Regions from separate parts of the Dendrosporobacter quercicolus genome, predicted to be linked through region 2. Evidence: riboswitches for the same ligand, from Rfam matches in the RefSeq annotation. Region 2 holds a riboswitch; each other region holds the start of a gene.
What was found. A riboswitch is a leader RNA that binds a small molecule or an ion and turns the genes downstream of it on or off. The one in region 2 is predicted to bind cobalamin.
Positions count from the first base shown of each region.

Region 1: another riboswitch for cobalamin. It lies ahead of BLR06_RS07715 (sugar phosphate isomerase/epimerase family protein); the one in region 2 lies ahead of BLR06_RS10370 (acyl-CoA dehydrogenase family protein).
Region 3: another riboswitch for cobalamin. It lies ahead of BLR06_RS08645 (TonB-dependent receptor); the one in region 2 lies ahead of BLR06_RS10370 (acyl-CoA dehydrogenase family protein).

Region 1 is NZ_FNHB01000002.1:356,960-367,139, reverse strand. It holds gene BLR06_RS07750 (outer membrane protein assembly factor BamB family protein) at 1-579, opposite strand, end outside; gene BLR06_RS07745 (energy-coupling factor transporter transmembrane component T family protein) at 579-1,466, opposite strand; gene BLR06_RS07740 (ABC transporter ATP-binding protein) at 1,438-3,096, opposite strand; gene BLR06_RS07735 (hypothetical protein) at 3,098-4,804, opposite strand; gene BLR06_RS07730 (energy transducer TonB) at 4,805-5,572, opposite strand; gene BLR06_RS07725 (adenosylcobinamide amidohydrolase) at 5,569-6,714, opposite strand; gene BLR06_RS07720 (ABC transporter substrate-binding protein) at 6,790-7,743, opposite strand; gene BLR06_RS07715 (sugar phosphate isomerase/epimerase family protein) at 7,744-8,709, opposite strand; cobalamin riboswitch at 9,090-9,270, opposite strand; partial or broken gene BLR06_RS19215 (precorrin-8X methylmutase) at 9,351-9,518, opposite strand; gene BLR06_RS07705 (ABC transporter ATP-binding protein) at 9,580-10,180, opposite strand, start outside.
Region 2 is NZ_FNHB01000004.1:225,477-235,656, forward strand. It holds gene BLR06_RS10345 (substrate-binding periplasmic protein) at 1-513, opposite strand, end outside; gene BLR06_RS10350 (amino acid ABC transporter permease) at 601-1,305, opposite strand; gene BLR06_RS10355 (amino acid ABC transporter ATP-binding protein) at 1,317-2,036, opposite strand; gene BLR06_RS10360 (aspartate aminotransferase family protein) at 2,312-3,556, opposite strand; gene BLR06_RS10365 (PucR family transcriptional regulator) at 3,967-5,139, opposite strand; gene BLR06_RS10370 (acyl-CoA dehydrogenase family protein) at 5,296-6,435, opposite strand; cobalamin riboswitch at 6,636-6,810, opposite strand; cobalamin riboswitch at 6,953-7,127, opposite strand; gene BLR06_RS10375 (cation diffusion facilitator family transporter) at 7,301-8,209, opposite strand; gene BLR06_RS10380 (nucleoid-associated protein) at 8,289-9,359, opposite strand; gene mutM (bifunctional DNA-formamidopyrimidine glycosylase/DNA-(apurinic or apyrimidinic site) lyase) at 9,898-10,180, opposite strand, start outside.
Region 3 is NZ_FNHB01000003.1:111,408-121,587, reverse strand. It holds gene BLR06_RS08645 (TonB-dependent receptor) at 1-2,208, opposite strand, end outside; cobalamin riboswitch at 2,449-2,631, opposite strand; gene BLR06_RS08630 (MATE family efflux transporter) at 3,446-4,828, opposite strand; gene BLR06_RS08625 (LysR family transcriptional regulator) at 5,017-5,925, opposite strand; gene BLR06_RS08620 (hydratase) at 6,080-8,404, shown strand; gene BLR06_RS08615 (CitMHS family transporter) at 8,473-9,792, shown strand; gene BLR06_RS08610 (helix-turn-helix domain-containing protein) at 10,127-10,180, shown strand, end outside.

The DNA.
Region 1 (10,180 bases), on a different contig from region 2:
TTGGCTGCGTCCGTCGGCATATTTGCTATACCGCTGTCCGGCGGCGTAAATATTGCCGGCCTGATCGGCGGTAATACTGACAATGCCGGGAAAGGTCTTTTGCTTAAGGTCAACGCCCAATTGCTCCACAGAGCTTTGCCGCCATAATTCTGCTCCGGTTTCGGCATCCCAGTTAAGCAGGCTGCCCTGCTGGCTGGTTTCACCGATCAGCAGGCTGCGGCTGTCGCGGGCAAAATGCAGCGCACTGATTTTGCCCAGCCCCAGCTGCTTCCGCCACAATTGGCGGCCGTCTGTCCCCATCATGACGATATCGCCATTTTCCGTCCCTACCGCCAGATAGCGGCCGTCCGGAGAAAACTGGACAAATCCATGCGTAAAGCCCATACGCCGGTAGTTGAAAACCTCCACTTTTCCTAAGGGAATATCGGCGACCCTTCGATAAGCGTCATTAACGCTCGCCGGCTGCCCGGGAGAAAATGCCGCCGGCAGCGCCCCGGCATAAAAAATATGCATTCCCAAAAAACTCAGCGTAATCGCCAGCAGCGCCGGCGGCAGCCAGCCTATCAGCTTATCCATCATCACAGCCACACTTTCATTACATCATACAGCACGCGCCAGCCGGCCACATACAGAAGGCCGTTATATTGCAGCAGGTACATGAGTTTTGCGATCATTGCCGCCACCGTACCGGCCAATAAAAAATAAACGGCAATTTTCTGCCGTACCGGCCACGCAGCATCGGCCAAGCAGGGGCTGCCGCGCCCGAAGCCCCTGCTTTGTACAGAAAGGGCCAGGGTTGCGGCCCGCCGGACAGTCCGGGCCAGAATAGGAAACAGGGTCTGCATTGCCGACTGCAAAAAATGTCGGACTGACAGCGTTTTTAACGGCTCAAAGCCCCGCAGCCGCTGAGCGGTCAATACAGTCGCGGTTTCTTCGGCAATCACCGGCAGAAAGCGCAGCCCGGTGATCAGCATAAAGGCAAGCTCGTACGGCATTCTCCAGGCCAGAAAGCCTTTAAGCAATTGATTGGTATTGGTGGTCCAGCAGACGAGCAGTCCCAGAGCGGACATAATGGAGGTTCTGAGAGCCTGAACAGCGCCATGTTCCAGCCCTTCCCGGTAAATATACAAACCGCCGCTCAACTGACCAAATACCGGTATGCCCGCCGGCAGCAGGCAAGCGACGACGGTACGGGGCTCCTGGTTGTAAAACAGCGCCTGACTGGCCATTGAGCCCCAGATGCCAAACAAGATCAATAAACTAAGCAATCGCCATTTAGCGGCCGGCATTTGCGCCCAAAAATGCAAAAGCAGCGTCAAAATCAATAGAATAAACAAGGTAGCGGCACTGTCAATCAGTATTGCCAGAACCGCCATCGTCAGCATAACCGCCAGTTTGGTCCTGGCATCCAGAGCGTAAATCAGGGTTCGGCCGGACTCAGTCCGCCATATTTGCTTGTTGTACATAACGCACCACCTCCTGCACGGTTAAGGCCGTTCCACCGTATAGCCGGGCGGATATAGCCGCCACTGCAGGTATTTTCAGCCCCAAACGGACAATCAGGTCCTCATCGGCAAACACTTTCCGGGGATGGTCGTCAGCAGCGATCCGGCCGCAATCCAATACAATCAGCCGGTCGGCAATTCCGGCCGCCACCTCGGTATCATGCGTGCAAAAGACTACCGTCCCGCCGCACCGCACATACTGCTGCAACAGCCGGACAATATCGTCAATGTGCCCGATATCCTGCCCGGTTGTCGGCTCATCCAGCAATACAACCGCCGGCTGACGGGCCAGCACGGCCGCAATTGCCACCCTCAAACGCTGGCCGCGGCTAAGCGCCAGGGGGAAATCCCGAACCAGCCCGCCTAAGTCAAGCTGCGCAAGCATGGCCGTATCTATCGGCCGGCCGCCATTGCCAAAACCAATTTCAGCGGCAACGGTTTGATTAAACAACATCAAGTCAGGATTTTGCAGCACCATGCCGACCTGCCGCCTCCCTTGCTTTACCGGTTTGCCAAGTATCTTTACCCAGCCGGTCTCAGGCTGCAGCAGGCCGCACATCTGCTGCAGCAGAGTAGATTTCCCGGCGCCGTTATTCCCCATCAGCGCCACAAACTGACCGCAGGGTATGGTTAGCCGGATTTCGTGCAAAACCCGCTCAGCCTGCGGCTGATAAGCAAACGTTACATTCTCCAGTTCGACCGCCGGTTGCCCCGGAACCGGAAAAGCAGCCTCAGCCGTCTGCTTCTTCCTTGGAATGTCCGGATACAACGCTTGAATGGCCTTAACGGCAGCCCCCGCAGCAAACGACCCGGGGTTCACCCCCAGCTCCCGGCATACCGCCACCGGCTGAGGAATGCGCAAATGGTGTGCGGCCAGCACGCCGGTATGCTCCAGCAGTCCGGCGCAGGGTCCCTGCCAGACAATCGCGCCGCCATCCATAATGACCACCCGGCTGCACAATGGCAGTACCTCATGCAGCCGGTGTTCAACAATAATGACGGTAATGCCGTGTCTGTCGTTAAGCCGGGTTAAAATTCCAAGCACTCCGGCCGCTCCCTGAGGATCAAGCTGGCTGATCGGCTCATCCAGCACCAGCACCTTGGGGTTGGCCGCCAAAACGGCGGCAAGGGCCAGCCGCTGTTTTTGGCCGCCTGACAATTGACCGACCTCTGCCCCGGCTTTGCCTGCCAAGCCAACTGCCGCCAGACTCTCCTGCACCCGCCCGGCAACCACCGGGGCCGGCAGCCCCATGTTTTCCAGGACAAAGGCGACTTCCTCAAAGACCGTGGCCGAGAAAATCTGATCGTCCGGACTCTGAAAAACCATCCCTACACTGCGGCTAAGCACAGCAATATCATGCTCCCGCGTATTCTGCCCGTCAATGAAAACCGCTCCCTGTAAGCAGCCGCTGTTTTCATGGGGAATCAGACCATTGAACAGCTGCAGCAGCGTGCTTTTGCCGCAGCCGGTGGAGCCGGTAATCAAAACAAACTCGCCGGCGGCAATCTGCAAATTAATATTGACCAGGCTGGGCGTCAGCCGCTGACGGTAAGTAAATGATACATTGCGCACCTCGACCAAATGCTGCAAGCTAATCCCCTCCCACCCTGGCCAGCCGGCTGCCCAGTACAGTGCCGCAAATTGCGCCCGCCGCAGTATACACGCAGCCATTCATAATCACCAGCAGCAATACGTACCATTCGGCGTAATACATCCGGTATAGAAAGGCGGACGCTTGTAAACCGGTATAGGTAGCCGCACTGTCGGCAATCGCGCAGACGGCGGCCAAAATGAAGGCATTACGCCAAAAATCCGGTTTACCGGGCGCAGCTTCGGCCAGGCCGCTGCGGTAAAATCCGCTGAAATAAAGCAGTGTTTCCAATAACAGCGCACAAACTCCATAGGACATAAGCATGACCGGCGAAAAATGACCGAAGGCCGCCAGGCTGAGCAGCATTCTGACCGTCAGCATCAAAGCGGCTGTCCCGGGACGGGGAATAAGCACAAGCAGGGAAACAACCAGCATATATAAAACTACGCCGCTGAAAAAACCACTGATCAGCACCCCGAACGGTCCGAGCAATACATGAAACAAATCGCTCAAAAAAGCAGCCGGAATATTGACCAGCACAAACGCCGCCGCCCCGAACAAAGCGATGGTGATCAGCCAGCGGACCTTCATCCCCGCAAACAGGCGTTTCAGGCGGCGAACGGCAAAAACAGCGCCCGCCAGGAGGGCCAGGGCGGCCAGCAGCACGCTGAACATTGCTTTATTGTCCTTTTTGACAATCGTTAATCCAAGCTCCCGGCTGAGCGGCGTTCCGCCGCCCGACAGCTCGGTATGCAAAATATACTCACCATTTTTCAGCAGCCGTTCATCAACATATACCGGCACCTGAATTCTTTGGGCGGCCTCGCCGGTTATTGCCGCAAAAACCGTCAGACTGCCTTCCGTGCCGGCCAAAGCTCCCGCATTTTTATCCTCACCGGTAGTCCCCGGCGTAAACAAGCCAGGCACCGGCTGCCGGGTATTTTTGTCCAACAGCCGTGTTGTCACAACCGCCAGCTGCTGCAAGCCGGCAGGATTCTCTATATCAATGCCCAGATGGGTCAGCGGATGCATAGCTTCAATTTCCTGATTGGCCGCACCTTTGCCCCGTAAAAAATTTTTATAATAATCCAGGCTGCGATCACGCAGCGTCAGGGTATTATGACTAAGCCGCTCATCACGCTTACCATCCTTGTCCAAAGGCAGTACCAGACCGGTGATGGCAATTTTTTCTCCGCCGCCGGCGACGTTTTGACCGTCAACAACGAAGGCAAGCATTTGCCGCCGCTCTCCGGCCGCTATTTCCAAACTGTAAGCGCCGGCCGCCAGCCGGCTGTCAATCACGATAGGCACCAAGTCAAACCACTGATCAAAGCCGCCCGCCAGGGCCAGGGACTGTTCAACAAAACGCCGGCCGTCCCGCTCCCCGGCCGTCCAGTTTCCGGCGGCATCCGCCAGACTAAGGCCGGGCGGCAAAAACAGCCGGACGGCTGTCAACTGCCCGGCGCCGGTGCGATTTTCCACGCTGATAAACAAATGGGTCTGCTCGCCGGGCATGACATAGCCGCGGTCTTTTCCCAGATAATAAGGAAACTTTCCCTCCAGCAGGATATTGTCCTTTGCCAGTCCTGCCGGAGGCGGCCAAAAACAGGCCAAAATAATTACTAATATAGCCCACCGGCTTAGCCGTATAATAATTCCGTCACCACCCTGCCGCCTTTTCCCGTACAGAGTATCTGTATTTTGCACTCACCGGGCGCTGCGGTTATTACTCATTAGCTCGAAAACCACCGGTAAAGTGGTATAACTAACAACACTCTTACCGCTGCTTCGGTCTTTCGCCGGTATAAACCGCCATCTTTTCACGGCATCGATTGCCGCCCTGTCCAGCAGCTCATAACCGGATGAAGCTGCAACACTGATACTGCCGGTGCGGCCATTGGTCAAAACTTGAATACGCAGCACAACAGTTCCGGCCTGGCCGGCATTACGGGCTTCGTTGGGATAAGCCGGCTCTACTTGGCTTAAAATGCCCGGCGGGGCCAGGCCCCCACCGCCCGTCCCGCGCCTCCCGCCGCTGCCGCCACTGCCGGCGGCACCGCCGCCGGCAGTGGCTGAGACCGCTCCCCCGGCGCTGTTCCCCATACCGGATGCTGCAGCTTCTTCCGTCGCGATCGCTTCAGGAGAAGCTGGGGCCGGTGAATCCCCGGGGCGTAATTCAGGAAGTTCAGAGGCGGTTTGCCGCTGATCAGAGTGCGGAGGCCTACGCACCGGCTGGCTCTGTTCCCCGGGCGGCGTCCCTGTATCGCCGCCAGCCGGGCCGTCTTGTCCCGCAACCCCCAATTCCAGTTCAATGATTTGCTCGGCAATCACCGGCTGCTGGAAGAATGGCCCGGCCAGCCAGCCCAGTCCCGCCAATACGAACAGGTGAATCAGGCATGATATTGCCGCCGCTTTCGGAAATCTGCTCTCTGCTGTCATCCCTTTCACCTCGTCTTCAGTTCGCCAGTCCTTCAACCCTGCTGCATGTTCAGCCCCGCTGCATACTGCGGCAATCCTTCGTCTGACCCGGCCTGAAGCCTGCCGTCCAGCGCCTGCACCAGCATGTTGCGCCAGGCTGCAATCAGCCCTGGCAGCGCCGGCCTTACCGGCGGGCAAGCCGGCGCCTCGCTTAACCTTGCCGCCAGTTCCAGCAATTGAACGGCGGCGGGCTGCACCTCCCGCGGCCCTAACAGCCCCCAGTCAAGCTGATCCAGCAGGTGCACATATAATGAAGTATAAATAACAAAACCCGATTGTTTATCCAGCTGATAAAGTTCATCCATAAACAGGGCCTTAGCCACCGGGGACTCAGAACCAGCCCGATACTGAAGCCAAAGTTCCTCTTCGTTGACTCCGTATCGTTTCAGCCGTTTCAGTACACTGTACTGCCGTTCAGGCGATAAACCGCTTTGTCTGAACAGCGCCTCTTTTACCGCTCTTGTTACCGCCCGGCCGATCAGTTCACCCAATTGGGACTGATTGCCGGCCTTCTCAACAACCATGGCTGCGACCGGATTAGCCACAATGATCGTCGAATCGGTTCCCGAACCGGTTGCCAGACCGCTTGAATAGTTGCTGCCGACCATCAGTTCCTGCAAGGCGGCCGCCTTGGCTTCGGTACAGTCGACCAGTGCCTGGGTAAGCGCGCCGGGTGTTAAATCTGCGTCAATGTAGAGCAAAATGTTAATTGTACCAGGCTGATCAAGAACAGCCTTCTCTATGGGCTGGTAGTATTCGGCCGGATCGCCGGCCCGCCCGCCGTTGACCTCCACCCCGCCGGTCACCAGGGCGGTAACGGTTAGCTGTCCGAACCGTTCTTCAGCAATCGCAACATTATCCATTGACGCCGCTGTCGCCATCCCGGTTGCCTTAGCCGGGTCAACGCCAAGCTCGGCGGACACAATCCTCAGGTGTCCTTCATAGTCCGGAGCTTTCATTGTACAGGCCATACCGGCGCCGGGATTACAGTCATGGTTAAATACCGCCGCCAGATCTGTCCGGTAACCGCCATTCAGCACTGATGTGCTGAGAACCTTGCGGGGCCTGTTAAACAATATTAGAATGCTTTTATAAAACCGGTAAGCCACATCCCCGGTTGATAACGTATAAAGTTTCATCCGCCGCTCCTATCCCGTCGCCATTTTCCCTACAGTCAACTCAGCCGCGCTCATCCCTGCAGCGATTCCTGTCCGTCATTGCCAGTCCAGCTCCGGATACGCCGCTCTGGCTACTTCGCGAACGCCATCGACAATATAATGAGAGGCGCTGCTTTGAAACCGGTCAGGCACCGGAATCAGCCTGTCGTTCTTTACGGCTTTTACCGACTGCAGCCCCGGATCGCTCCGGACTTTTTCCCGGTATTGCCCGATATTGTTCCGGCCCGTAGAATCCCACATTGGCATGATCAACACATCTGGATTCACCTTGATCATTTGTTCCTTGGACATCAGATCAAATTTGCCGAGCCCCGCAATCGCCCCGCCATTTCTAACCCCGGCGTATTTACAGATATCATCAAACAAGCTGCCGGTTCCGCCGGTGGCGCCAAGCAGCGAGAACTGAAGGACGATCAGGCGCTTATCCGGTGCAACCCGGTCAACCTGCTGACGGACAGCGGCCAATTCACTGTCCATACCGGCAATTAACTGTTGTCCGGCTGCTTCTTCCCCTACCACCCTGGACAGTTCCCCGATCATTTGTTTTATTTGCTCAATGGTATTGGGAGCATGATACACATATACCGGCAAACCGGCCTGTCTGAGCGTATCAATCAGCTCCTGCGGCTGCCAGTCAGGCACCAGCAGCAAATCCGGCTGCAAGGCAATGAGCTGCTCCGGGTTAGCCCTCACCTTGGTTGCGATGCTTTGGGCCTGTGCGGTAATATTGGAAATCCCCGGGTCATCGGCCAGGTACGTTAAAGCGGCGATTCTTTCCGGCGCAACCAGATGCACAAGCACCTCATCCGTACCAATCGACAGCGAGGCAATTCTTTGCGGTTTATGCGGCAGTTTAAGAGTCTTTCCCTGGCCATCCTGCACCTCATGAGCAGACTGCGGCATATCGGCCGGCCCGCCCTGGAACCCGCCGCAGCCGCTCAATGCTGCAATCAGCAGGAAAACCAGCGCCGCATACCCCAATCGTTTCAATTAACCTTCCTCCTTTAATTGCAGCGCTTTCTGCTGCTGCCTGACTTTGGCCGACCATTCATCCATATTCTTGTTGATAAACTCATGAACCACATAGCGGGGCTGCACATAATCAATGATCCGGCGCACCTCCGGAGAACTAAACGGCAAATGCTCGTCAATTTTTGCTATATGGGCGAAGATATCAGCCGGTTCCGCTGATTTCACCGCCTGCCGGCAGTTTTCTTTCACATATTGGCCGGACAGGGAGCGGTGCAAATGAAGGCCTTTGATATAATGCCGGTATAAACCCAGTTTTTCCACTGTCTCCAGAATATAATCCACGCCCTCGGCTTCCGTGGTCAGTTCCAGGTTCGTGTTCATCAAATGACCGGTATCCAGCATAATGCCGCAATTGCCGTGTTTTACGCCGTCCAACAGCATTGCCGTCAGCTCCTTATCCTCCAGTGTGAGACCCGGCCACCACAAATTTTCAAACAGCAATTCCAGATCTTTTGGAATATCCTCGGCCAAAACGTTGATCACCTCAACTGTCGCAGCGATCACTTCCCTGGAACTGTAGCAAAACTGCCCGTCAAACAGCTCGGACATCCGGGCGTTACAAACGTGAAACACCACATATTTTGCTCCGGCAGTATAGGCCATACGGATATTGTCCCGGTATACCTGCAGCCATTCCGCCCGGGTCGGGCCGCCGTAAAGGCTGCTGATTTCGGCCTGGCTGCCAAACTGGCGGAGCAGCTCAGCCTGATTCCCATGCCAGAAATCAAGCCAGCTGGGCCAAAATCGCAAATGAACGCCATGAATCCATTCCTGGCGATGAACCCGGGCGTCCCAAGGCCCGCAAAACATCATTTCAACTCCATCCAGGCGATGATGGTGTAAAAAGGCCTGAAGGACATCGGCGCTATGGTGAATCAGCTCCGCCTCTGAACAATGATTCGATAAATTAACGAGTTGCAGCATAGCCAGCCTTCCTTTCCCCAGGGCGTGCTTTCAAACTGCCCTAGTTTATCGTACCGTTCGTTGCCTAAAAGCAAGGGGAACTTTTGTCCATGCTTCAGGAAAGGAACAGGGTTTCATCGATCCAGCATTTCCTGTAATTGAATAAAGCTGTTCCATAACCGTTCGGTTAAATGACGCATGCCGCGCAAACCGGCCAATGGCCGGGGATTCAGGATTTCAAAAAGCCTGTCCCTTTAAAACGGCGAAAAGCATCCCCGGCGGGGATGCTTTTATTATTGAACATAAAAGCCCGGTATCAATCAATATACCGGGGCGAAATAAGCACAGCAGCACAACTGCCGATCATGCGCAAATCCCCTCCCCATCTCTCGCAGGTTGTAACGGTGATTGTCATATAGGCAGTTCTCCTGGCTCAGATTCATCGCTTGCCAAACCTTCCCAAAACCTCAGTTTCAGTGGCATTTTTTGGGGTTGCTCATCATTACAGTGGCGGGACCGCGCCGGCATTGCACCGGACTTCCCTATTAAGCCCAACCGGGCACCTACACCAACATATGCAATTGTTCTACTCACGTGTAGTATTACATTTTGAGCAGCGCTTTGTCAAGTCTAAATTCCGGGGCTGTTGTCCCGCTCAGGCGCTAGTGAATTATATACAGCAAGGCATTGACAACCGCAGCCGCAATCGGACTTCCCCCCTGATTGCCCTGGACGACGATATAGGGGACTCTTCCGTCCGGCATCTGCTGTTCTTTGGCTTCACTGGCCCCAACAAACCCCGCCGGCACGCCAATAATCAGCGCCGGACGTTGCTGGTTTCCTCCATGATTGCCGCGGTCTTTGCCGTCAGAGCAACATCACCCCCTTCTGTCATTCCGTCCCGGCCTTGTTCAGACGAAGCAGAAATTCAGGCGTAGTCATTACCTCAACCTGCGGCAGGGCAATAAGCCGCCGGTACAGCGCAGTGGCCCGGCCGCCGGTGAAATCTCGCCCGTCAATAGCGGTATCTTCAATCACCGTCAGCCTGGCCGCTTGAAAAGCCGCCGCCAGGTTGTCGATATTCTGCTGGCCATAGCAAAGATTGGTCAATACCACCCAGTCGGCGCAGGCAACCTTATGCCGGTTGAGGGCTGCAAGCCGCTCGTCAATCGCCCCGAATGCCGGCCCGGCCAGATAATCGACCTGAAAAGCCTCCGCCGCATCCGTATCGCTGTCTCCCTGATGAAACACGCCGCCGCTTAAACAACAGCCTTTTTCATATAAGGACCGCATAATGCCGCCGGCCGAGCCGCCGCCGCCAATAATATGAACGCTCTGACCCGAACACGGCCCGGCTCCCGCCACATAGGTATGAATATCAAGATGCCCGGTCACCTTATTGGTAAATACGGCCGAGTGCAAACCATAGGCGGTTTCCAGGTTTTGAGCCGTGACCACCTGCCGGGGCGTCCCGTCAGCCACCACCCTGCCC
Region 2 (10,180 bases):
CGTTCCTTTTTGGCCGCCCAATACGATATTCTTTAAATCTTCTTTGCTTTTAATGGAAGAATCCAGCTTGGTAACAATGGCTTCCCCTTCTTTGTACCAGATGTCGGTAAATAATGCGATTTCCAGCCGTTCCGGCTTAACATACATTGCATCAGTGACCATATCTATTGTTTTATTGTTTAACTCAATGAGAAGATTCTCAAAAGGTATTTGCTTCATCTCCACCTTATGAATTCCCAGGCGGTTACTTACCTCTTTGATAATCACTGCATCAATGCCGGAAAACTGGTTATTGGTTGCATCAATATAAGCAAAAGGGGCATCATTGGACGAGCCTACAACTAAAACGCCTTTTGCCCTTAGCCGGTTTAAGGTTTCACTGGCATTGGGATCATGTTTCACGGCGGGAGTTGCATTTTTTTCCTCTGAAGTTGAACTGCAGCCTGTAACCAGTAAAGATAAAGTCAGCATGAAAACAGCGCAAATCCTCCCTATGATTCTGCCTTTTTGCATAAACACTCATCCTTTCCTCAACATAATTTTATTTAAATTATATATTAAAGCATTTCTGCTACATTCTTTCTTTGCCAGGCGAATTCTTTAATTTTTCATTTTGTGTTCAATATATTTGACCAGATGAGACAACGGGATACTAATGATTAAATAGGCAATTGCCAGATAAGTATAGGATTCAATGGTCAAAAAAGTCTGTGAAGCAAATGTTTGCGTTCGCAATAACAATTCATTTACCGCCACATAAGCCAGCAGGGAAGTGTCTTTAACCATCATCACCAGATAGTTGCCAAGCGAAGGTATGACATTCCGGATGGCCTGCGGTATGACGATGCGGAATAAAGCCTGATATTTCCCGAAACCCAACACCAGCGCAGCCTCAGTCTGACCTTTATCAATCGCTAGAATAGACGAGCGGATTACTTCAGACATGTAGCAGCTATAATTAATCCCTAAACCCAGAATACCCGCTGTCAGCGATGAAATTTGCATATTTGTTGAATAGTTAAACAAAAGCATGGCAGCCAGGTCAATCAACAACGGGACAACATAATAGATATAAACCAGCTGCACCAGCAGTGGCGTACCGCGGACAATTTCTAAAAAAATATATAAAAATCCCCTGATTGCTTTTACATTGCTCAGCCTACCGATCGCAATGATCATTCCCAGCACAATCGCCAGCAAAAAGCCAAGAACAGTTGCCTCAATCACCACACCCAAACCGCTGACCAGGGAAGGAATAAGAAAAGTCGCTGCTTTGGCAAAATTCAGGTCGTTTAAAATACTCATTGTACTCCCCCCTATAACACTCTTGAAAGAAACTCTTTCGTTCTGCCGTTTTCCGGATGATTAAACATCTTTTCCGGTGGTCCTTCCTCGACGATATACCCTTTATCCATAAAGATGACACGGTCGGAGACTTCCTTGGCAAAACCCATTTCATGAGTGACAACCACCATGGTCATTCCTTCAGTTGCAAGCTTTCTCATTACCGCCAAAACATCGCCGACAAGTTCAGGGTCGAGCGCTGAAGTCGGTTCGTCAAACAGCAGCATTTTGGGCTTCATGGCCAGCGCGCGGGCGATTGCCACACGCTGCTGCTGGCCGCCGGACAGCGTGGAGGGATAGGCTTGCGCTTTATCCGCCAGGCCGACCTTCCCCAGCAAATCCATTGCTAACGCTTCAGCGTCGGATTTTTTCATTTTATTGATATGCATAGGAGCGTAGGTAATATTTTTCAATACGCTAAACATCGGAAAAAGATTGAATCTCTGAAATACCATGCCAACCTCTCTGCGAAGTTTTCTACTGTCCAGCTCGGCGTCAAGAACATTGCCATTATAGTAAATTTTACCATCCGTTGGAACCTCAAGAAGATTTAAACAACGGAGAAAAGTGCTTTTGCCGGAACCAGACGGTCCAATGATGCAAACAACTTCACCTTGAGCGATATGCATAGTAATATTTTTCAGTACTTCCACATCGCCAAACTTTTTGGCTAAATTAAACACGCTAAACATGGCTCTCTCCTCCTGTCTACTTAATTGTCCGCTAAAAGCCCGCTATTTGCCCGGGTTAAATTCAGCCAAATGCGCTGGTATTGCCGCTGTAAAAATCACGATCTGCCTCAATCCTTTTCTTCCAGTACCGTGAGTCACTTAAATTTTAAGACTAGAATGCGAGGACTTTTTTTGCCCGGCGCGGCGGAGAAGCCGCGCATATCGGACATATATAAGGCGCCGACAACGAAGCAGGGCGGAAAAGGATGCGTTGCCTAACCTAATATTTGACTGGGTCAGGTACCCGGGGCTGTGCATTTCTCAATCGCCTGCCGGAATATAGTTAAGCCGGTGTCGAGCTGCTCATCCGTAATCACCAGCGGCCATAAGCAACGAATGACGTTGCCATAGGTCCCGGCATTCTCAATTAACAATCCCTGCCGGGCGCACTCGGCCACCAATGCCGAGACCAATGCCGGAGCAGGCGTCCTGGTCGATTTGTCCTTGATAAATTCAATGCCCAGCATACTGCCAAGTCCCCGCACATCGCCGACAACTTCATACTTTTCCTGCCAGCCTGCAAACACCGCCCGGCATTTTGCGCCAATTTCCATAGATCTCTCACAAAGCTTATCCCTTTCAATAATTTCGATTACTTTTAACGCCGCTGCACAAGCCAGGGCATTACCGCCAAAAGTACCGCCAATGACGCCGCCTGGCACCGAATCCATGATTTCAGCCCGGGCGGTTATGGCGCTTACCGGTATGCCTGCTGCAATTGACTTGGCGGTGGTAATAATATCCGGTGCAAAACCTCCCTCCTGCCAGTAATTCGAAGCAAACAACCTGCCGGTACGGCCAAATCCAGTTTGTATTTCATCAGCAATAAGCAAAATTCCGTTTTCATTACAAATTTCCCGTAAACGCTTAACCCATTCAAACGGCGCTGGAATGAAGCCCCCCTCGCCCTGCAGCGGCTCCAGGATAATTGCGGCGACGCTTTCAGCCGGCGAGGCCTCATCAAATACTCGCTCCAGCTTTTCAATATAGTAACTGATAGCCTGGCTATCCGTCATATTGCCCGGCTTGCGATAAAGATAAGGATATTCAGCCCGATATATACCGTCAGGGAATGGACCCATGCCTTTGGCGTATGCTTTTTTGGCTGTCATTGCCATCGTCAGGGCTGTTCGCCCGTGAAAGGCGCCTGAAAACACAATGATATTCGGGCGTTTGGTGAAAGCCTTGGCAATTTTCACCGCATTTTCATTGGCTTCCGCTCCGCTGTTAGCAAAGAAGGTTTTTTTAACCCTGCCGGCAACCGGTACAATTTCATTCATTTTTTCGGCCAAAGACACATAGCCCTCATGTGTTACAATATTAAACATGCTGTGAAAATAGTTGTCGGCCTGAGCCTTTACGGCGGCAATAATTTCCGGATGGGCGTGGCCGACATTCAATACCCCCACGCCGCCAACCCAGTCCAGAAAAATATTCCCGTCAACATCTTCAATCATTGCGCCGGCTGCTTTTTTTATCACGCAGGGATAAACGCACCTAATTGCTCCCGGAGTGGCAACAGCCCGCCTCTGGATCATTTTTTCTGCATTTGACCCTGGCAATGAACCAGTAATGATTTTAGGTAACGCTTCTTTCAATATCACAGTTTTCTCCTCCACCTTTGGTTTTGTCAGCTTACAGCTGTCCGTTTTTCGCAACAAAAAAAGCAAAGAAACCTATCCAGCATCTTTGCTTTAAAATGTAAACGTATCCGTCAGCTTGCCACTAAATGGCTAACCACAAAACGTTTGCTCTATTTTGTTTATTTAAACAAGTTAATAACAATTGCCGTTCAAAACGTCTGCTATACAACTCATTTTTTCTTATAATATCATTAAAATGTTTGCCTTTCAATGATTAAACAAACAAATATCAGTGTGCATTTGCACAATTATAAAATATCTTTGATATAAAATGCAAGCGATAATTTCAATTGATCGTTCCAATCCGCCAGATTACAACCGGTGATATCCTGTATTTTTTTCAGCTGATAATGAACCGTATTGCGATGAATGTAATTCAATTCAGACAAACGGTGAATTTTCCCGTTTGTTTCAAAATACTGCTTAAGGAAACCATAGTAGCCGGTATTGTTTTCCCGGTCATAGCTTTCAAGGCTGCCTAATGCCTCGCGATAAAATTCATGCAGCATATCCGTGTCTTCCATTGTTAGGATTAACTTATGCACATCAAGTTTGTCATAATAAACAACCCTTTTATTGGTCTTTATCCCTAATCTGACCAGCGAAATAATTCTGCGGAAATATTTCGACAATGCTTTTATTTTAAGCTTAGCCGGACCTACGCCAATATAGAAGGAATAGTTATTGTGCTGCGAACTGCCATGGATCAATTCACTAATGATATTTTCAATACTATTGCCGGTAAACCCAACCAACGCGATGATTATATTCCCTTCATACTTAAACAGGATAAATTTATCACTCATTTTATTGATGATTTTCTCGATCTCAGATTGCAGCAGCTTCATAAAATTCAAGTAAAGCTCTTCCTGCTCTGTAACTACCTTGACTGCAATGACGCAATAATCAGTATCAGCTCCGTAGCCGTGCCGTTCGAGAACCGGAAGATACATCGACTTTTGTTCGGGATAAAAAATTGCATCTTTAAATGCTTCCGATATACTGGCGTTTCTTTGTTCACTTTGAAATATCATACTGCACAGTTCTCTAATAACGTCAACCAGTTTAATTTCCCAGGGAACGGTGAATAAAGGAAAATCATTTTCCTCGCAAAAGTCAATGATTTCTTCCGGTACCTCGCTGATATAAGGACCAATATTGATGATAAAACCGCTTACCTGATGCTGGAATAAGTGCTTGCAAAAATCAAGCATTTCATTTCGGGCGATCCGGCCGATACCGGTGATGATTACCAGCTCTTTTCCCTTGAGAAAAGAAATAAGCTCACTGTCTTCGACCATATGGACCCACTCCACCAGATTCTTAATGCTTTTTTTTCCGGCAATCAACTGCATCTGGTATTTATTTTGGGTGCTTTTGTAAATTTTTTCCAAGGTAATTGCCATAAGCTCACCTTTCATTACAGTCTGCTTTTATTATATAATACTTTAGAATACAGGCAACACACAAAATTATACAACCGGTCAGTTTATTTTGCAAAAATTCAGCCCACCCCGATCGGGGTGGGCTAATAGATTTTCATCGCCGGCCACCTGAAAAATTCTGTTTATTGCCCGTTAACGCCGCATCACGCCGGCCAGACGATTAGACTTAAGCTTGTTTTCAATTGCATCAATCCTGGTAATCTGCGCTTTACGCATCAGCCGCCTGACAGAGCAATCCAAACGCAACGCATACCTGCCGGCAATCTGCAAAAAACCAGTAATGACCGCCACTGCCATAGACAAAGCATAATTTTGCGCAATCGCCGCTTCCTTCCTATAACCGGAATTCATATCCCGGACATAGGCGGCCTGATAAGTGATCAGCCTGGCCGCATTCAGTTTTGCCTCCATACTGGCCAACAGCAGGAGAACCTTTTGATTTTCGGCTACAGACTGGCGGAACGGCATCCTTTCTTTTACATATTGCATCGCTTTATCAAAAACCGTCTGCCCGATGCCGACAATCTGAGCGGTAACGCTGAGCTGCCCGGCTTCCAACGCTGCTAGGGCAATTTTCAGTCCCTCACCTTCTTTACCCAGTAAATTCTCCACAGGAACTCTGGCACCCCGGAAAATCAGATCTCTGGTTAATGCTACGCCGCATCCCGGCAGCCTTTCCGCTGAACTGAAAGAGAACCCTTGCAGACCTTTGGTCAAAATAAACGCGCTAATGCCTTTCGATCCTTTACTTTTATCAGTGATAGCAAAAACCACATAAGTTTCTGCTTCACCGCCATTCGTAATAAAGCTTTTACTGCCGTTGATCAGATAGTAATCGCCTTGACGGACCGCCACCGTTTCCAGCTCTGCAATATCAGAACCCCGTCTACCCTCAGTTAACCCAAAAGCCCCTAACTGCCAGCCTTCAACCAGCGGTTTCAGATATTTTTGTTTTTGGGATTCAGTGCCATACCGGTTAATCGACCATTGACAAAGCAGCACCGAAGCCGATAGCGCAGCGCTCAAATTATCGTCCACCTTAGCCAGTTCCTCTACAGCCAGAATAAAGCTGCTGTATTTATCATCCGCTCCGCTAAATGCGGCCGGAAAACAAATTCCCGGCAGCCCCAGCGCCCCCAGTTCATCATACGTTTCACGATCCAACCGTTCGCTCACATAGCGTTCGTCGGCAGCCGGCGCTATTTTATCGGCTGAAAATTTTCTAATTGCCTGTTGCAGCATTCTTTGATATTCATTTAATTTAAAGTCCATATTCGCCCCCCTTTCTGCCAGCACATGATCTGAAATACCCCCGCCGACTTCTACGGTCAATCTGCATGGTCACCTGACGGAAAAAACCCTTGCTGCACTAGGCAGAAGGGCTGTTATTACAGGAAAGATCAAAGTCATTGGCAAAACAACCATAACATTTGATTACTCCGGTAATCTCCTCCCCATCGCTCGCAGGTCAAACGGTGATTGTCGAACAGGCAGTTCTTCTGACTCAGCTTCATCGAGTTCTGCGCCTTCCCGAATCTCTCCAGTGGCATTTTGCAGGCGTCTCTGCTATACAGCGGCGGGACCGCGCCGGCTTTTCACCGGTCTTCCCTATTAAGCCCTAAGGGCACCTATTCCAAACATTATTTTGTTGTCGGTTCAGCCACAAAAAACCCTTCCACCAGTGGCTGGCGAAAGGGTTATCTATTACAGGAAGCCAATCTTCTCATAGCTAATAAGCCTGAAAACTTGAAAATTTCCGGTAATCTCCTCCCCATCGCTCGCAGGTCAAACGGTGATTGTCGAACAGGCAGTTCTTCTGACTCAGCTTCATCGAGTTCTGCGCCTTCCCGGATCTCTCCAGTGGCATTTTGCAGGCTCCTTTGCTATACAGCGGCGGGACCGCGCCGGCCTTTCACCGGCTTCCCTATTAAGCCCCAAAGGGCACCTATTCCAGAAATATGAAATTTTTCATTTATACACTAAATATTACACACCGGCTAATCAATTGTCAAGATATCTCCCGATATTATTGGCGCTAATGTTGTAAGTACTCAATCCAGGCTATTTTACTGTATCAAGCAGAGAGGCTATGGGCTACTTCTGCAACATCGAGTTTACGCAGCTTCGCCAAAAGGGCTTACGGCAGACAGGTTTCATGATTAAAGTTAACCGTCTCGATCTGTATTGTTGTATGACTGATTTGAAATTTGTCCTTAATGATTGCAATTGCTTCCTGCAAAATAACCTCAGGATTTCTATCCGCCTCAATTAAAAGATGACAAGTCACAGAATCGCGCCCGGAAGTTATCGTCCAGATATGCAGATCATGAATATCCTTGACCCCGTCAATTGTACGCAAAGCCTCGGTTACCTCATCAAAATTAACGGTAGGAGGCGTCCCTTCAAGCAGAATATTCACCGATTCATTGATCACGCTCCAGGCGCTGCGTAAAATTAGCAGCGCCACAACCACGCTGATAACAGGGTCAGCCGTATACCATGAAAAGAAATACATCAAAAGACCTGCCGTAATTGCCCCGACAGAACCAAGTGCGTCCCCAAGAATATGCAAATAAGCGCTGCGAAGATTAATGCTTTCTTCCATATTACCCTTTTTTTTCAAAACAATCGCACTGGCCAGGTTCGCAAGCAAGCCAACCCCGGCAATTGCTATCATGTAGAGACTATTGATTGCCGGCGGTGCAAAAACTCGTTCATAGGCTTCCCAAACAATAACACCGGCGATAATGAATAAAGTGACTCCGTTTAAAAAAGCAGCCAGGATCTCAAAACGGTAAAAGCCGTAAGTTTTTTTGGGTGAGGGGGGCCTAAGCGCCAAAACAGTTGCAAACAGGCTCAAAGCCAGCGATGTAGCGTCACTGAGCATATGGCCGGCATCTGAGAGTAAAGCAAGGCTGTTGGTAAATAACCCCCCAACAAATTCGAGAATCATAATGCCTGCGGTAATAATTAAAGAAACAGTCAGAGCGACACGATTGTTCCTCCCAGGGGCCGAGCCTCCATGAGCGTGGCTGTGATGCACCATTTCACTACCTCCTATTGCAGTGGGCGAGTATGCGCATTGCAAAATAATTTTGTGTCAACAACCCCGTCCCCCCGGCACATTATTCTTCGCTATTGAAATATATTTTGTAAAAATTCATCCCTTTTGCTTCGTCATTACCCCGTTCAATATATTCGATGTTACCGGTTTCATTTGCGGCTGCTTTGATTTTTATCTCAATCCCGGTATCCAGCTTAATCAGGTTATTGAACTTTCGTCTGGCAGTTTTCACCGCTGGTCCGGAGATACTGAATTCGGCGGCCTGGGGTACCCCCTGATTCAGTTCATACAGTTCTTTATGCTCTTTAAATTGCTCAACAAGCTCCGGCGCTTTGAGTACGTCACGGGCAAAGTCATCCAGATGAAACTCGTTATTGCAGTTAAAATATGTAATTGCCTCATTCATAAATACTACCTGATCTTTTTTATCGGCCTGATACACCGGTCCATAGATTGTCTCGGCAAACTCCTGGCACATAGCCAGACAATTTTTCGTATGGAAATACGAATTTTGCACATCAGTCAGCCGCAAAAACTCCTCTTTCCAGTACAAAGCCTCATTATTGCCGCCTTTATTGACATTATCCACAATTGCTACTCTAAAACCGTCAACCGATTCGGTATTGAAAATAATGCAGCCTTTGTCCAGTTTTCTGATATTGATGCCTACGTCGGCGCCAACCCGAAACTCATTGCAGCTATTGGCAATTTTTAAATAGTGTTCCTTGCGTTCGGTTTTAAATAGGCCAATAGCCTCCACGGCCTGCTCATCAACAATACAGTTGGAAAAATAAGCCGCATAAAACTCGCCGCCTTTTATCTGGGGATGCGATGATTTTTCATAAAGATGCCGTAATATATTAACCGACTGCTGATAAAAGTCAGCCGGATGAATAAAGGCCTGAGCGGCATACATGTAAATTTCGTTTAAATGGATATCCGTGTCATGAAAAAACTTATACAATAGCTTTTCCCTAAACGAAGATAGAAAATATTTCAACAGCAATTCTTCGACATCGCCGTCCGCCAGCCGGCAAACTGCCGGAGATATGACAATTCCCTCGTCTTTTAACTTATTGCCTACTTTGTGGATAACCAACTGTTCCATTTTAGCTTTGGCTACGTCGAACATCAATTGCGCCCCTCTACCAATATAGTGACCTGACTTTAAACCGGATTTACCTTGTCAGGTTTAGCCGGATTCATCCTGCATTCAGCGCCCTGCCCGCCGGATAAATCCCGGTATCTATTGTATCAGACATTGACGCTGAGAGGGAATGTTTTTTCCGCAAAAATTGGTTGCAAACTGCAAAAGGGAGAAGGCTTTCGCCTTCTCCCTTTGTTAAATCAGCACATCCTTATAGCATTTGAACCATGACACACTTAAAACAACATCTTGCCAAACATGACTTGATCGCAAATTCATACGGGACGGCACCAACTTATTTAATCATCTAATTTACACTACACTAAAAAGGTTTGACCTAAAAAACGAAAAACAAAAAACACTACCTTGACAGACCCCTGAATCTTCGTGCAAAATAACCCGGAACTAAATTCCTTGCCTGTTGCATTACCAATACTAAGTCGCTATAAGGATTGTGCTTGATTAGATAATAACACAGATCTTCCGTTAACGCAATAGTCTAATTACTTTTTTTGCAATCCGCTTATTGCTGGCAAACCGGACAATAAAAAGCATTCCGCCCGCCTACCCGGCTGGTCTCAATAGCTGCGCCGCAAACATTACAGGGCTGGCCGGTACGGTAGGCCACTTGCAGAAACGGCTGAAATCCGCCGGTCAGCCCGTCATCTGACGAAAATTTTTTCTCATAAACCCCGCCCAGCTCCACTGCCTGCTGCAGCAAAGCCTTCATGCAGCCAAAAAGCTCCGTTTTTTCCTGGCCGGACAGCCCGGCGGCCTTCCGGGTAGGCAATAAGCGACTGCAAAAC
Region 3 (10,180 bases), on a different contig from region 2:
CATATAGGTGGCGGACAAATTCAAATCCAATTTGTTCCAACTGAAGTTGCCCTGCATCTCCACACCGTTAACCCGTCCTTTGGCCGTATTGGTATAAGACCAGTAGTCCAGGCCAAAACGGTACAGCTGCAATAAATTCTCTGATTTGCGTCCAAAATAGGTCAACTGGATATTCGAGGAATCCGCCCCCAGGAATTTACCGTCCCAAATGGCGGAAATATCCCACTGGCGGCCTTCCTCCGGCACCGGAAACATCGAACCGCCCAGCAGTTTTCCATCAGATCCGGTATTGGGCCGAGGCATGATGCCGGCCCCATCGCCGGCAATTTCATACAGGTTGAGCAGCCGGTAGTAAGTCCCCATGGTGGATCGCAGGGTTAACTGCTCGTTGACCTTCTTTTTCAGGGCCACCTGCCAGGTGGTCTTGCTGTCTGTTTGGGTATCCTCCTGCTTTACCCAGCGATGGTTGGGGTCAATTGCACTCCGGTTAGGGCCTGCGGCCCGCCCCATTACTTTTGAGGAGTTGTACCTGACGCTTGGCGTCAGCCATAAGTCCTCCGCCTTATTTAGCGTAATGGTGTCCTGCAGCTGGAGATTGAACAGCGTCTGTTCATAATAAGTGCGATAACGCAGTGCATTTGGCAGCTCATCACTCATATCGAATTTTTCCATACGGCTGCCGTCGATATCCATTTTTTCAAAGGACCAGTTGGTCATGAATTCCAGCAGATGGTTTTTTCCGGCTTTATAGCTCCCGTCAACCGCCCCGCCAAACCGCCGGGAATCATAGGTGCTCCATTTGCCCATTGCCCGCTCGGCTGAGCCGTCAAGGGCATGATCCGGATTGCGGTAGTCTTTGTCCTGATCCAGATAGTTGACCTGCCAGCCCCATTCTAAATTGTCAGCGGTATCCCTCCGGCCAATCAGCAAGTCTTTTGTAGTCAATTTTTGCCTTTTTCTTTCGAAAAAACCTGGGAGATCCACACTTACATGGCTAGGGTCAGTGATATCGCCCGTTAGAATGTTTGGCTGTGGCATGCCCCGGTCAATTTTTTTCCAACTTCCTTTAATAATCCAATGGTCATCTTGCCATTTAATCAGAGCATCAGTATTTTTATAATCGTTATTACGTCGCCAACGCATAGCATCAGAAGAAAGGCCTTTTATTCGTTTTCTAATTCCTTCCGTTTGATTATTCAAACTAGTTCTGACATGATCTAGTTCTAGCTTTGCGCTGCCATAATACTGCTGCTCACTCCATCCAAATACCGAAAGTACCTCTTGCTTACTCGAAAATCCCAGATAATTATAGTACTGATCTACCACTGTGGATAAGTACTGATTATAAACAGCCGAATTATCAAAGGCAGAATTAACTTCGTCCACCGTAGCAAAATCTGTATTAACTCCCATATACCCCATATACTCATTAGTCCAAGCAATTTGACTTACTAATTGTGCTTGATAACCTGGCATATATTTTGCGTACGCAGCATCAGACCCCGGATTCTTATATCTAAAATCGCCGTCGCTTTGGTCATGGTTTATACCGACCATCAGACTGCCGCTGCCCAGCGGTTCGGTGATCTCTAAACTGGTATTGTAGCCGCCCCAGGAGCTTTGGCCGACAGAGGCGGAAATATTAGTTTTCTCCGGCTTTTTGGTTACGACATTGATGACGCCGCCCATATAGGTGCCGCCAAAGCGAGCCGGGATGTAGCCGCGGTAGACTTCAATCCGCTCAACATTTTTCACCGGAATGGTGGAAATATCCACCGCCGCATCGCCGCCCAGATTGGACAGCACGCCGTCTACGAATACGCCGACCTGGGCAGCGGTACTGCCGCGGACAGTAACGGTGGTATACTGGCCTTTGCCGCTTACATAGCGCACATGAACCCCCGGCACATCTTTCAGCAGTTCGGGCAGCGTTTTTTGCTCGCCTTTATAATCCTCCGGGCGGATAACGGTCACTGTGCCCGGCGACAGCTTAGTTTCCCAGTCCGGTCGGGGCGCTTGCACCGTCACCGCAGGCAGGGCAAAGTCTTCTGTACTCCACGGCTTGTCACTGCGCAGGGCTTCATTGGCCGCCTGTAGGTCCTCACCGCCCGCCCGCTCCGCCTCCGTTGTTTCCTGCACTTGTTCCTCAGCCGCATAGGCTATCCCGGCGATAAACGGATTCAGGCTGAACGTCAGCGTACAGGCCATACTCACGGCCAGCGCTCTATATGTTAACTTGCTTTGCTTCACAACAAAATCTACTCCTTTTTAACCCCATATGAACTTAAATTCGTAACAAATTGATCAAACATCTAAATGACCGGATAGCTGTCCATCCAGCCCTGCTGCAATAAAAAAACTCCCGTCAGGGGAGTGTGCTTACGCCAGACCGCCGGATTGATTGTCCGCCGGCTTTCGTAATCCCCTCCCTGTCGCTCGCAGGTAAAAGTGGTGATTGTTAAATAGGCAGTTCTCCTGGCTCCGGATCATTGCGCCGCCAAACCTTCCCGGAACTTCCGTTCCAGTGGCATTTATTTGGCCTTGCTCCCCGTTACAGTGGCGGGACCGCGCCGGTTTTACACCGGTCTTCCCTATTAAGCCCCTAAGGGCACCTATTCCGAATATTTTTTTAGCCGATAAAAAACATATAATCCAATCTCATTTATGGTATTTTTTGTAAATTAATTATAGCATTAATGATATTAATTATCAACCATTTCATAAAACACCTTTGCACAAGGGTTCGGCAAACGAAAATGCACCGCTGAGACACAATTTCATTCTACGCAAGCCTGCGCCGCATTAGAACCTTTTTGTAAGCTTCTTTACAGCATAAAGAACTTATTTCAGCTGATTTTGCCCTATTGCGTTGATCCAGCGACTGAGACCGCCAAATTCTCCTTCCGTTTAGGCCGGCTATATCCCCTCCTTTAGCAAAAAACTGGCCACCCGAAAAAAACAAAGAAGCCCCCTGCGCCGCTACACCATCAGGAGGCTTGTCTCACTTCGGCCGCCATACCAGTGCAAAATGCAATCTTCGGGTAAATCCGCCCGATCGCTCGCAGGTAAAAACGGGTGACTGTCGTACAGGCAGTTCGCCGGCGGCTCTGTTCACCATTCACTCCCGCGAAAGCTTCGCCCCGCCGGTCTGCAAGCCAAGCCCTGTCCGGCTTAGACATTTTGAGGTTTTCATCGCCATTGCAGCCTTTCAGTTCAGCTTCAGGGACAGCCTGTACATTAGTTATTTAACTTACTTATATTATTTATTTTCTTGAATATTTTGTCAATAGATTTCCCCAAACCCATCCCATATTCTCCACATTTCCCTCTCCCGAAAACGCCAAGCGCCTGGCCGGGCTCCTGCCCGGAAAGCAAATAAACAAGCCGGCCGGGGCAACTTTTCCCCTGACCGGCTGCTCACTTTTGAGCTTGTGCTTTCCCTCAGTCAGGAAACACTAATTGCCGCAGGCTGATTTTTTGTTCTTAATAACGCAAATTCTTGCCGCACCATAATCACGGTCCACAAAACCATCACCGCATCAATACCCAGCGACCCAAAATAAATGCCGGGAACACCGATCTTGGCCGGCAAAAAAATCATGACCGGAATATAGAAAACCAGTTGTCTGGCAATGCCGATCAGCGCCGCAGGCTTTCCTTTGCCGATCGAAGGGAACAGGGTCATTGCCATAAAAATGGCTGACAACAGCGGCAGGATTAGCATGTAGACCTGAAAATACATCAGCTGCTCGCCGCTAAAGCTCTGCCCGGGCAGCATCAGACCGACAACAAAAGCCGGGCCAGCCATGCAAACAAGCCAGAAAGGCAGGGTCAGCAGCATCGCCGCCGCAGTAAATATCTTGTAAGAGCTGATGACGCGGTCATATTGACCGGCGCCGTAGTTGATGCCGATGACCGGCTGCAGCGCCCGCATTAGGCCGAAGATGGGCGTCAGCATAAATACGAAGATCCGGTAGACCACCCCGTAGAAGGCAATATCAAGCACTGTGCCGTACCGGGCCAGCGCGTTAAACACAACCACGCCCTGCACCAGGCTCATGACAATCATGATGAAGGACGACATTCCCAGGCTCACGATGGACTTTACGGCAGCTTTGTCCCAATAAAAGGAAAATGCTTCCGTTGAAAAGGAAGAAAAATCACGGCCAAAATAAATCCAGCCGAGCAGCGTATAGACGAGCATGCCGATATTGGTCGCCCAAGCCGAGCCTTCCACACCCAGCCCAAGCACCGCGACCAGGATATAGTTTGCCAGCACATCGGCGGCAAGCCCTATCCCCATCATCACCGCCGCTGATTTCATTTTCCCTTCGGCTCTGACAATCATATTGGCCGCCAGGCCATAAATCCAGAAAAAAGCGCCCAGCACCGTAATTCTAAAATAAATGTCGCCCAGCGCCAATACTTCACCTTCTCCGCCCATCATCCCAACCAGCCGGGTGGAGAAAAAAGTCCCCAGCGCCATATAAACAACGGTTAAGGCCAGCGAAAGAACATTCACATTGCCCAGCAGCCTCCGCTGAGTATGTTTATCCCCGCTGCCCAGGGCGATACTTAATACGGAACCCGCGCCAACGCCGATCAAAGACCCTATACCAATGCTGATCTGCGTTAACGGATAGGCCACAGAAACTCCCGCCAGCGCGGTTTCCCCGACATAGCGGCCGACAAAAACAGCCGAAATGACGGTGTTTAAGCCGTAAAGCACCATAGCGATAATGGCGGGCCACGATAACTTAACCATGACTTTCCACAGGTTTTCAGTCAAAATCAGCTGTTTCTGTTTTTCTTTATTATTGACTACCATTTGGCTCAAGCTAAGACCTCCCAAAATAATTGAAATTAATTATCACTATCTATTTTACGCCAAATGATTTTTTTTCCTACCGGTAAAAGGGATTATTATCAGCGCGAAAGGTATTTTCGTTGGCCATCCAAGCTGCTACAGCTCCAACTGCTCCGCCCCGCGCATTCAGCAGCGGCATTCCTGCCGTGTCAAGGGGACGGGGTTGGCGACACATTTTTTTCAAAAATATCCGCTTCCGCCTGAAATGCGGTCTGTACGAATTCGACAAAAGCCTGCACCGCCGAAAGCTCCAGCGCTGAGCGATGACATAACAGCCAGGTCGGCCGGCAGAGAGGCTGTCCATTTTTCCAGTATAACGGCTGCCGGTGCAGTTCATGATGGCTGGAGATGCCGATCGCCGGCATGATCGCCCAGCCCAGCCCCTGACAGACCATCTGGCGGCAGGTTTCCATACTGTCAAGCTCCATTGTCACCATTGGCGGCCGGTCGAAGTTCTGCCGCCACCATTCGTGGAATATCGCCTGCAGCGAGGCGTCGGTCTGAGCAACAAGTCCCGGCCTGCGGGGCAGGTCCGCCAGCTTAAGCGACTGACTGGAAACAAGGCAGATCGGTTCGTTCGCCAGCAGATGCTTTTCTTCGTCCCAGCTGAAATCGCCGCGCAGAATAGCGACTGAAATTTCGTCCTTCTGCAGCAGGCGGTAAATTTTTTGGCTCATGCCTGTTTTCAGCGAAACCTCCACCTCGGGATACAAATCAAGAAATTCCTTGAGAATCGCCGGCAGCTTATAATGGGCAATGACGGTCGAAGAGCCCAGCCGAAGCATGCCTTGCACCTTACCGCCCATATTTTGAATGGTTTCTTTCAACCGGGTAAACTGCCGCAGCATGTCGTTGACGTATTCCAGCAGATACTCGCCCTGCTGGGTAAGTGAAACGCCGTTGGCGGTACGGATCAGGATGGCGGCGCCAAGCTTCTTCTCCATGTTTTTCAGACGGTAACTGAGGGCCGGCTGTGAGATGTACAAGCGTTCCGCCGCCTTAGTCATATTTTTTTCCTCGGCTATCGTTTTAAGAATAATCCAGTCTCTTCGGTCCATTGCGATCACAGTCCTTTAGCGTTAATAGGTTTATTATAATAAAAAAATTTAATTGAATACAATAAAATTAAAAGATTTTATCAATTCAGAATAATGCGGTACACTAAATCCTGATATTAACTGCATTTAATCAAATTTGAAAAAGGTGATTACAGTGATTAAATTAATTCGCCATGGTGTTTATTTGGTTAACGGCCGGACGATTGTCGACAAAGACGGCCAGGCGGCAATGGATAGGATTGCGTCCTGTTTACAGCCCGCCGGATGCGGCGGGGCGATGCAAAATGCGGTGGACAAAGCCCAGGCCCGCAGTCAGACGCTCGCCTATCAGATTTTGGCTGCTCACAACACGGCGGCCGATGATCATGGCCTTAAACTGAAATTTGACTGCCTGGCCTCTCATGACATTACCTATGTCGGCATTATTCAGACGGCCCGCGCCAGCGGCCTGCAGGAGTTTCCGCTGCCCTATGTGCTGACCAACTGCCACAACAGCCTTTGTGCGGTTGGCGGTACGATCAACGAAGATGATCATGTTTTTGGCCTGACCGCAGCCCGTAAATACGGCGGTATCTACGTGCCGGCCCATCAGGCGGTCATTCATCAGTACATGCGGGAAATGATGACAGGCTGCGGCAAGATGATTCTCGGTTCGGACAGCCATACCCGCTACGGTGCGCTGGGAACGCTGGCCGTCGGCGAAGGCGGCGGTGAGCTGGCTAAGCAATTATTGTCAAAAACCTATGATCTTGCTTATCCGGACGTGGTGGCTGTGTATCTGGAGGGCAGTCCGCGCCATGGCGTCGGACCGCAGGACGTGGCCCTGTCCATCATCGGCGCCGTGTTTGCCGACGGATTTGTCAAAAACAAAATCCTGGAGTTCGTCGGACCGGGGATTGCCGCTTTGTCGGCTGATTTTCGCAATGGCATTGATGTGATGACAACGGAAACAACCTGTTTGTCGTCCATCTGGGAAACCGACGAAACAATCCGCCAATACTATGAGATTCACGGACGGCCCGAGGCCTACCGCCGTCTGACGCCGGGCGCCGTCGCCTATTACGACGGCCTGGTCAAGGTAGATTTAAGCCTGATCGAGCCAATGATTGCTTTGCCGTTTCATCCCAGCAATGTCTGGACCATTGCCGAATTGAAGCGCAATCCGGCCGATATCCTGCGGCAGGTGGAAATCGGCGCCCGGGCGCAGCTCGAGAATTCTCGCGTTAACTTCACTCTGACCGATAAACTGGTCAATGGACAGCTGCATGTCGACCAGGGAGTTGTCGCCGGCTGCGCCGGGGGAACATTTGAAAACATCGCTGCTATGGCCCGCCTGCTGGCCGGAAAAGAGACCGGCAGCGGCGAGTTTTCGCTGAGTGTATATCCGGCCAGTCAGCCGGTAAATCTGGAGCTGGTCAGCAATGGCTCAATTGCCAGTCTGATGCAGGCTGGAGCCAGTATCCGGACCGCGTTCTGCGGACCCTGTTTCGGCGCCGGCGATGTGCCGTCCCATAACGGTCTGAGCATCCGTCACACCACCCGTAATTTCCCCAGCCGGGAAGGCTCAAAGCCCACAGAGGGACAGATTGCCTCGGTTGCCTTAATGGATGCGCGGTCAATCGCCGCAACCGCTTTGCGCGGCGGCATCCTGACGGCGGCGACGGAAGTCGATTTTCCCGCTGCGCCTGCGCCCTACCGCTTTGATTCCCGCAGCTACCGGAGCCGGGTTTACCAGGGATTTGGCAAGCCGGAACAAGAGACCAAGCTGGTGCTTGGCCCCAATATCGCCGACTGGCCAGCCATCCGGCCGCTGCCTGCTAACCTGCTGCTGAAAATCGCTGCCGTTTTACAGGATGAAGTCACAACCACCGACGAATTGATTCCCTCCGGCGAGACCTCTTCATTTCGTTCCAACCCGCTGCGGCTGGCGGAATTTACACTGGGACGCAAAGATCCGCAGTATGTGGGACGGGCCAAGGCGATTCAGGAACTGGAACGCCAGCGGCAGGCCGGTCTGATCACACCGGAAGTAAAAAAGTTTTTCGAACCCGTTGCGGCGGAGTCTAACGCTGAAGATGAGACCGGGCTTGTCGCTCATACCGGAATTGGCAGCGTAATCTTCGCCAGAAAACCCGGCGACGGCTCGGCCCGGGAGCAAGCCGCTTCTTGTCAGCGAGTACTGGGTGGGGATGCCAATATTGCGCTCGAATATGCGACCAAACGCTATCGCAGCAATCTGATCAACTGGGGAATGATTCCATTTACCGTCGACGCCGGCTTAAAAGAAGCGTTCGCCGTCGATGATCTGCTGTATATACCGGCGATCCGCGAGGCCATTGCCGGCGGAGCGGAGCGGGTACAGGCGCATATCATCAACAGCTCAGGCCGTAAACCGGTTGAATTGCAGTTGCATAATCTTTCGCAGGAAGATCGGGCAATTATTCTGGCGGGCTGCCTGGTCAATTATTATGCAGGGTAAAGCCCGGCCGGCTGCAGTGTCGGCCGCAAGGTTTTAGCTAAGATTTAAATAAAAAGGAGCGAACTCTAATGGTAACTTTCATGGCATACGCATTAATCGCGGTATTCATGATTTTGATTATGAAGAAAAAACTGACTCCCTTTGTTGCACTTGCTGTCGTACCGGTCTTGTTTGGCATTATCGGCGCTTTACTGGGCCTATGGTCTCCTGATATTGGCAAATTTGCCCTGGAAGGTTTAAAAACCACTTCCGTTACCGCAATCATGCTGTTATTTGCCGTCCTGTTCTTCACAACAATGATTGACGCCGGTTTATTCGATCCCCTTTCCAATGCGATGATCCGCTTTGCCAAAGGCGACCCGTTAAAAGTAATGGTAGCGACAGTGCTGCTGTCAGCAGGCGTATCCCTGAACGGCGACGGTACGTCCACCATGATTATTGTCTGCTCGGCCATGGTGCCGATTTATAAAAAACTCAATATGAAAATGCTTGATCTGGCTGTTTTGACCATTCTTTCCCATTCGGTCCTGAATTTGCTGCCGTGGGGAGGCCCCACGGCCCGGGCGATTGTGGCGTTAGGCCTGAATGAAGCTGAAGTTCTGCGCGGCCTTGTGCCGATCATGATTGCCGCTGAACTGTACATGCTTGGCGTAGCTGTGTATATGGGACTGAAAGAAAGAAAACGCTTAGGCATTACGCAGTTTGACGATGCACAGCTTAATGCTATGATGACAATTACGGACCCCGCTGTGCAAAGCCTTCGCCGCCCTAAGATGCTGTGGATAAATCTCGTGATTGTCATCGTGGCCATTGTGTTGTTGGTTGAGGGCTCAATAAAGTCCGCCATTGTCTTTCTCCTCGGCACTACCCTGGCCTTATTGGTCAATTATCCGGATGTTAAAGAACAGCGGGCCAGAATTGAAGCCAATGCCCCTGATGCGCTGCAGGTCAGCCTGGTGATTATCAGCGCCGGCATCTTCATGGGCATTCTCAACGGCACCGGCATGTCCAACGCCATTTCAGACAGTATGGCGGCAATCATTCCTGAGAGCCTGGGTAAATACTGGGGCTTGCTGACCGCGGTCATTGCCAGTCCGGGAACGGTATTTTTAAGCAATGACGCTTTTTATTACGGCGTTTTGCCCGTTTTAGCCAAAGCCGGGTTCAATTATGGCTTTACACCGCTGCAGTTGGGATTTGCCTCGCTTTACGGGCAGGCCTTTCATCTGCTGAGCCCACTTGTTCCCTTTATTTATGTCTTGCTGCGGCTGACCGATGTTGACATGTGGCAGTGGCAAAAGAAGAGCGCGATTTACGCCACAGGCATCTTCATTATTTATGTAGTGGTTGGCAGCATGATCGGGCTGTGTCCGGTGTTTGTTTCCTGAGAACCCCCAGCCAAATGCTTCGCCTTGGACGGGGCTTTTCGGAAAGTTATTTAAAATTCAATAGCAGAAATAAACGTTAAAAATGCAAGCTTACACTATCATGAGTGTTAGCTTGCATTTTCCATACCATTATTTGAGCATCAACAGTGTCAAGGAACAGGTTATCAACACGTATTTCCATTTAATAAGTCAATGCCCAAAAACATAATAGAGCTACGCCCTGTCCCGATCTTTAAGCTTGCGGTAACTGCTCAAGAGTTGCCGCAGGGATAAAGGAAATATCAATAATCAGCTAGAACAATAAGATTAACAATAGATATAAGGGTGAGGTAACATGGAAGTCTCACGGAAAGAAAAAAACAGTTACGGTAAGAACATCACGGTGGTC